Regions from separate parts of the Lactococcus sp. S64 genome, predicted to be linked through region 2. Evidence: riboswitches for the same ligand, from Rfam matches in the RefSeq annotation. Region 2 holds a riboswitch; the other holds the start of a gene.

Region 1 (3,422 bases), on a different contig from region 2:
ATCTTCTCCAATTTCTACTGACCAAACCGTTCGTAATCAGTTTGAGTCTTCTGTCAGTAAAATTTATTAGCCCTAAGGCAGAAATTTCTAAAGTAGAAATTTCCAAAGTTTTCACCTAACCGTTACTTTTTAACGAAATTACTTAGTCGAGTTTCAATCCCCAAGCAGCAATTTTTCTCTTATCAGGATAAGCTTTCTCAATTGCTTTTTTCGTTGCTTCAGTTTGGTAGGCTTTGACAACTTCTTTATAAATTTTGTTATTAGCATCTTTTTTATTTGCAACGATAATATTAATCCATTGCTCGCTATCTTTGTTTACAGGTTCAGTGTAAATAGACTCTTCAACCGTTAATTTTGCTGTTGTTGCAAAATCGTCATTAATTACTGCCGCTGTAATTGAATCAAGCGCACGCGGTGTTTGTGCCGCATCTAATTCTTTAATGACCAAATTTTTTGGATTTGAATTAATATCTTTGACCGTCGCAAGTGTGTCACCTGATACAGAAAGGCCAATCAAACCAGCATTCTTCAAGACATAAAGTGCGCGACTTTCATTTGAAGCGTCATTAGGTACTGCAATTGTATCTCCTGATTTAATTTGGCTCAATGAAGTAATTTTTTTAGAATAAAGACGAATTGGTGAAATTGTTGTATTACCAATTGCTTTCAAATCACCGTCATTAGCTTTATTCCAAGCATTCAAGAAAGCATAATGTTGGAAGGCATTCAAATCAATATCGCCGTTTTTCAAAGCTGTATTTGGTTGTGTATAATCTGTAAAATGAGTGAATTTTAAAGTAATTCCATATTTATCTTTAGCTGTTTTAGAAACAGTTGACCAAATGGCATCATCTTCTTTTGTTCCTGTCATTATTCCAATATTCACAGTTTTATTTGCCGTTTTACTTTCACCAGATTTATGATTAAAACCGAAAAATGCAGCGATAGCAACAATTACAACAACAATAACGACAATTAAAATATTTCTGTTTCTTGGATTCATTTCTTCTCCCTTTTTTCTAATTGATTTATTTTTCAAAATCAATTATTCCCCTTTTGATAAACTTTTACATCTATTAGAAAAATTAACCGTGCACCTGTTAATTTTTCTAAATCTAAACAAATTCTTCAAGATAAAGCGCTCATGCTAAATAAAAATAGCTCATTTCATATAAAGAAACGAGCTATATCGTGGTACCATTCTTGATTTAAGCACTTTTTAGTTCACTGAAAATTTTCAGATTCCAAAGGCAACTTTCAAGTTCAATAACGAGAACCATTCCGTCAAGAGCTTAGTTAAACCTTACTCTTGCTACGCTTATCAAGCCATTTTCATTGCTTCACTCAGGCTTGCTCTCACCGCTACAAGCTCTCTGTGCTGACCTTCACAATTACTTACTCGACCGCTTTTATTTTGTCCGAATTTGTGTATAGACTTATTCTAACAGACTTTCGTTTTTTTTGAATTATTGATTTTTTATGTTGCCTTAAATATTTTTTAAGTTTAATTTATAAAATAGATTAACAATCTTAAAAAAATGCTTTTCAACTTAAAATGTGCTAAACTTAATGAGTAAAAATAAATATTTGCACAATGGGTCTATTGACAAAACTGTCAGTAGCGAGAAATACCATCTGACCTGATCTGGGTAATGCCAGCGTAGGAATGTGTTAAGACAAATGTCTAATTTCTAACCCTCCTTTTGTGCGCATCAAAAAGGAGTTTTTTTATGTCTAATTCTAAGTTCAATGTCCGTTTGTTAACGGAAATTGCCTTCATGGCGGCACTCGCCTTCATCATCAGCCTTATTCCAAATACTGTTTATTGCTGGATTATTGTTGAAATCGCCTGTATCCCAATTCTTATTCTCAGTTTTCGTCGCGGCCTAACAGCTGGACTTGTCGGTGGATTAATCTGGGGAATTCTGTCAATGATTACTGGGCACGCTTATATTTTAACCTTGTCTCAAGCCTTCCTTGAATATCTCATCGCCCCTGTTTCACTTGGAATTGCTGGACTTTTCCGCCAAAAAACAGTCCCTCTAAAACTTGCACCAGTTCTTTTGGGAACTTTTGTTGCTGTTCTTCTTAAATACTTCTTCCATTTTATTGCCGGAATCATTTTCTGGAGCCAATACGCTTGGAAAGGCTGGGGAGCCGTGGCTTATTCTCTTGCTGTCAATGGAATCAGTGCAATTTTTACTGCTATTGCTGCATTTGTCATTTTGATCATTTTCGTCAAAAAATTCCCCAAACTTTTCATTTATAGCAATTACTAATAAAATCTGTCAGTAACTTTTACAAAAAATAAAATCTGTCAGTAAAATTACTTTATCTTGTCAGTCAGCATAAATTCTTCTATAATAAAGCTATGTCTAAAAAGCAAAAATTAAAGAAAACACTTGTAGAACAAATTCTTGATAAGGCAAAAATTGAGCATACTGGACTTGCAATTAACGCTTTAGAAAGTAATAGCCTCCCTGTGGATATCAGTCGCAGTGATATTTATAAAACCCTAGCACTAATCGGCGATAAAACTGGTCCTGTCATTGGTATTCTTCCACTGACAGAGCATTTATCAGAAAAAAAATTGGCCAAAGTTTCGGGCAATAAAAAAGTAAGCATGATTCCTCAAAAAGACTTGCAAAAAACGACAGGTTATATTCACGGTGCAAATAATCCTGTAGGGATTTGGCAAAATAAAAAATTCCCAATTTTTATTGATTCTATTGCCTTAGAGCACGACTTTATCGTTTGTTCAGCTGGCGAAGTTGGGCGTAGCATAAAAATCGCTCCTAAAGTTCTCGCTGACTTTGTTCATGCTCAATTTGTCGAAATTAGAGAATAAAATTACTGACAGAATTTCTGTCAGTAATTTTTTGTTTATTAGAGCAAGAGTTTGCAAAAATTCTTCTTTTTTAGTATATTTTATTTTATACATAAAACAAAGGATTCTTAATGCAAAATACAAAATTATATTCTTTAACCCTAATTGCTCTTGGTGCAGCAATTATTGCGGTTCTCTCTCCTCTGTTTATCCCAATTGGTATTGTGCCCGTCACCTTACAAACACTTGCCGTAGGACTTGTTGCCACAGTACTAAAAGCGCGTGAAACTTTTTTTGCTATCTTACTCTATCTCCTGCTAGGATTTATTGGAATTCCCGTATTCACTGGAGGGACATCAGGAATTGCGGTTCTTTTTGGTCCAACAGGTGGTTTTCTAATTGCCTTTTTAATAATGGGAACCCTTATTTCTTTTGGCCTTCATCAAATTAATTATAAGACCATCCCTGCTTTTATCATAAATATTGTAGGACACCTGCTTATGTTAGTTATCGGAACATTGTGGCTCAAATTTTTTACCAATGTCGACTGGTCATTGGCCTTAAAGCTTGGATTCACACCATTTGTCATTGTTGA
Region 2 (3,422 bases):
TTTATAAGGCCAAGATCAAAAATACTATTGTATATTGGATCAAGTCTCCCTTTCCTCTATTTATATATCGTAAGATATCATTATTGGGAAAATAGTTATATTTTTGCAGATGTTTTTGACCGTATCAATTATATTTTCTTTCTTTTTTCAATTTTTGTTTTTCTTTATTATACTGTGGAAGTCTTCATTCTTTGGTATTCTTATAGTAAAAGACAAAGAATTAACGCTCTTACTTTAAAAAATGAAGGACTAAAAAAGCAGTTCCATATCTATGTTTTAATCCCATGTCTGAATGAAGAATTAGTGATTCAAACAACTTTAAAAAGTATTTTAAAAAATGATTACGAAAATCTAGTGGTAACAGTTATTGATGATGCAAGTGATGATCACACATTGGAAAAAATTTCTGAACTTAAGGATTCTAGATTAAATGTATTAAAACGATTGAAACCTAATGCACAGCAGGGGAAAGGAGTAGCGCTCAATTGGGCTTACTATCAAATTAGTGAACAAATTCAAGAAGCAGGAATTGCTCCTGAGGATGTTCTTATTGCGATCATCGATGCTGATACAAAACTTGATCATAATTACTTTGAAAAAGTTAATTGTGCCTTTAATCATGATGATAAACTTACCGGTTTACAATCAAAAGTTCGTGTTGCAAATTTACTTAAAGATGCTTCTCAGGATCTCGAATTTTCTGAAATTATCAATGCTACACAGTCTTTTCGAAGTTTGACCAATACGGTTGCCTTTGGTGGAAATGGTCAATTCTGTAAATTGAGTACTCTTCAAGCCCTAAATGAGGATCCTTGGACAGATTCTCTTGTGGAAGATTTTGATTTATCAACCCGTCTGTTTCTGTCAGATATTGAAGTTAAAAATGCTCAATTTGATGATATTTACATTGAACAAACAGGGATTATCAATGATAATGAAGCTTTGGTTAAACAACGAGTGCGATGGGCGCAGGGAAATATCCAATCTTCAAAATATATTTTACCGACGATTCGGTCAAAAAAATTGCAGAATAAACAGAAGTTTGAATTACTGATGACCCTACTGAAACCTTGGTTAATGGGAATTGAATATATTATTGTAATTTATACAATGATAATGATTGTTAATTCACTTATATTAACTGGAATTACTGAACCGCTCAGAATTGTATTAATTCTTTTTATACTAATGTCCATTTATATTATTGTAGTCAATTTTGTATGGGCTATTCTTTATAATAAAGAGAAGTCGCAAGAAAAAACAAGGGTGTGGGATGTAGTGAAAGATACGGTTAATCTGACGAAATTTCTACTTATTTTAACTCAAATTTATCCACAGTCAGCCATTCGATATTTCAACTCTAAAAATGATTGGGTAAAAACTAATCGTCAAGAAGAAAGTGTTGACCCTCATATTGATGAGTATAAAAAATAAGAAAAACCTGCCTTTTGGGCTAGGTTTTTTCTTTTGTATATTTGCGAAATTAGTTTTTTTAGTTTAAATATGTTAAAGTAGTTGTAGTTTTAAAAATAAATCAATAACACAATGGGTACTGGTAAAAACTAAAATTACCGGTTGAGAAAGACCATCAGACTTGAACAGGTTAAGACCTGCGTAAGAATGTGTCCGAGTTTTAATTGTATTTTCTTTATGAAAATCTTTTAGCTTACTTTCTTATCATACTAGAGCCCTCCTTGTGTCTATAAAGGAGTTTTTTGATGTCAATTTTAGAAAAGATTCAAGAAAAACAACCACTTATCTTAAATTTAGCGAATTTTGTAACTCCACAAAGAGTTGCGGATGCGATTAGTTTTGCTGGTGGTTCACCATTAATGACTGCGGAAATTTCAGAAAGTGAAACTTTAGTTGAAATTGCAGATGCTGTAGTGGTTAATATTGGAACCATTTCAGAAAAGGATTATCCGCTTTTTTTGACTATTTGTCAGTTAGCAAATCAAAAGCACAAACCTTTAATTTTGGACCCAGTTGCTGTCAATGTCCCTTTTAGAGCAAATTTTGTCAAAAGATTAATGCAGGAGGTAAAATTTGATATCATTCGTGGGAATTCAGCAGAAATTGCTTGGTTTGCTGATAAAGAAAGCTTGAACAAAGGAATTGATGCACTTGAGTCAAATTTAGAAGTTGAGCACGCGCGAGTTGCTGCTCAAAAAACAGGGGCAGTCATTATTCAAACTGGAAAAGTTGATGTTATTTCTAATGGGTTTGAGGAATTATTTGTTGAAACTGATAGTCCACTTTTTAAAATTAATGTTGGCTGTGGGGATATGTTGTCAGCAATTGTTGGAACTTTTGCGGCTGTATCTGATGATTTATTTAAGGCGGCTTATGAAGCGACAGAATTCTTCGGTGAATCTGGTGTGAAAGCTACTGAGCAAGTAGAAAATCTACCAGGAAATTTTGTGAATCGTCTTCTTGATAAAATTTATCAAGCGACGCAAGAGGTTATATAAGGGAGAAGAAGAAATGATTGATGTTTCTCAAGTTGTGACAATCGCTGGAATTGATTCTTCTGGTGGGGCTGGTATTAATGCTGACCTAAAAACTTTTCATAATCAAAAAGTATATTCGGCAACAATTGTGACAGGGTTGACAGCGCAAAATACCTATGGAGTACAAGAAATTTTACCGACAAATAAAGCTTTTATTTTGGCTCAATTTGACTCAGTATTTTCTGATTTGGAAATTTCGGCAGCTAAAACGGGGGCACTTTTTGATACTGCTCAAGTTGAAGCGGTAATTCAAGGCTTGAAAAAATATAAACCGAAGCATTTGGTGGTGGATCCGGTAATGGTGGCTAAAGGCGGGGCAATTCTTTTGACAAGAGAAGCCATTGATTTGATAAAAAATGAATTATTACCTTTAGCAGAATTGGTCACTCCCAATTTGGAAGAGGCAGAGGTTATGTGTGGCTATAAAATTACTGACGAAAAGAAAATTTTAAAAGCCCTTCATGATATTCAAAAGTTAGGTGCTAAAAATGTGCTGATTAAAGGGGGACATGGTAATGGAGAACTGGTCAGAGATTATTTATTGATGACAGATGGTTCTGTCAGTACTTATGACTCTAAAAGATTACTGACAGAAAGAACACACGGAACCGGAGATACACTTTCTTCTTATATTACAGCTCATTTAGCTTTAGAAGAAGATTTAAAAGAAGTGATGCCAAAAGCTAAATTGTTTATTACTGAAGCTATTTCACAAACAATTAATGTTGGTCACGGTCATGGACCGTTAAACCATTGGGTGACAATTAATGAGAAATAAAATTTTAGACCTGAGGGCGTATTTTATTGCTGGCCCACAAGATTTTCAAAAACTTTCAATTGATGATGCAATCGATAAAATTTCTGTAATCATAAAAAGTGGAGTAACGGTTTATCAATTTCGTGATAAGGGAA

Evidence for each region. A riboswitch is a leader RNA that binds a small molecule or an ion and turns the genes downstream of it on or off. The one in region 2 is predicted to bind thiamine pyrophosphate.
Region 1: it holds a riboswitch for thiamine pyrophosphate, as region 2 does, so the genes downstream of both, thiT (energy-coupled thiamine transporter ThiT) here and thiM (hydroxyethylthiazole kinase) in region 2, are expected to answer to the same signal.

Annotation. Positions count from the first base shown of each region.
Region 1 is NZ_JACVUQ010000004.1:164,242-167,663, forward strand. It holds gene IAE51_RS06145 (MetQ/NlpA family ABC transporter substrate-binding protein) at 143-1,003, opposite strand; TPP riboswitch at 1,585-1,684, shown strand; gene thiT (energy-coupled thiamine transporter ThiT) at 1,731-2,279, shown strand; gene IAE51_RS06155 (aminoacyl-tRNA deacylase) at 2,372-2,848, shown strand; gene IAE51_RS06160 (biotin transporter BioY) at 2,959-3,422, shown strand, end outside.
Region 2 is NZ_JACVUQ010000001.1:348,767-352,188, reverse strand. It holds gene IAE51_RS01650 (glycosyltransferase) at 1-1,434, shown strand, start outside; TPP riboswitch at 1,536-1,638, shown strand; gene thiM (hydroxyethylthiazole kinase) at 1,719-2,471, shown strand; gene thiD (bifunctional hydroxymethylpyrimidine kinase/phosphomethylpyrimidine kinase) at 2,485-3,288, shown strand; gene thiE (thiamine phosphate synthase) at 3,278-3,422, shown strand, end outside.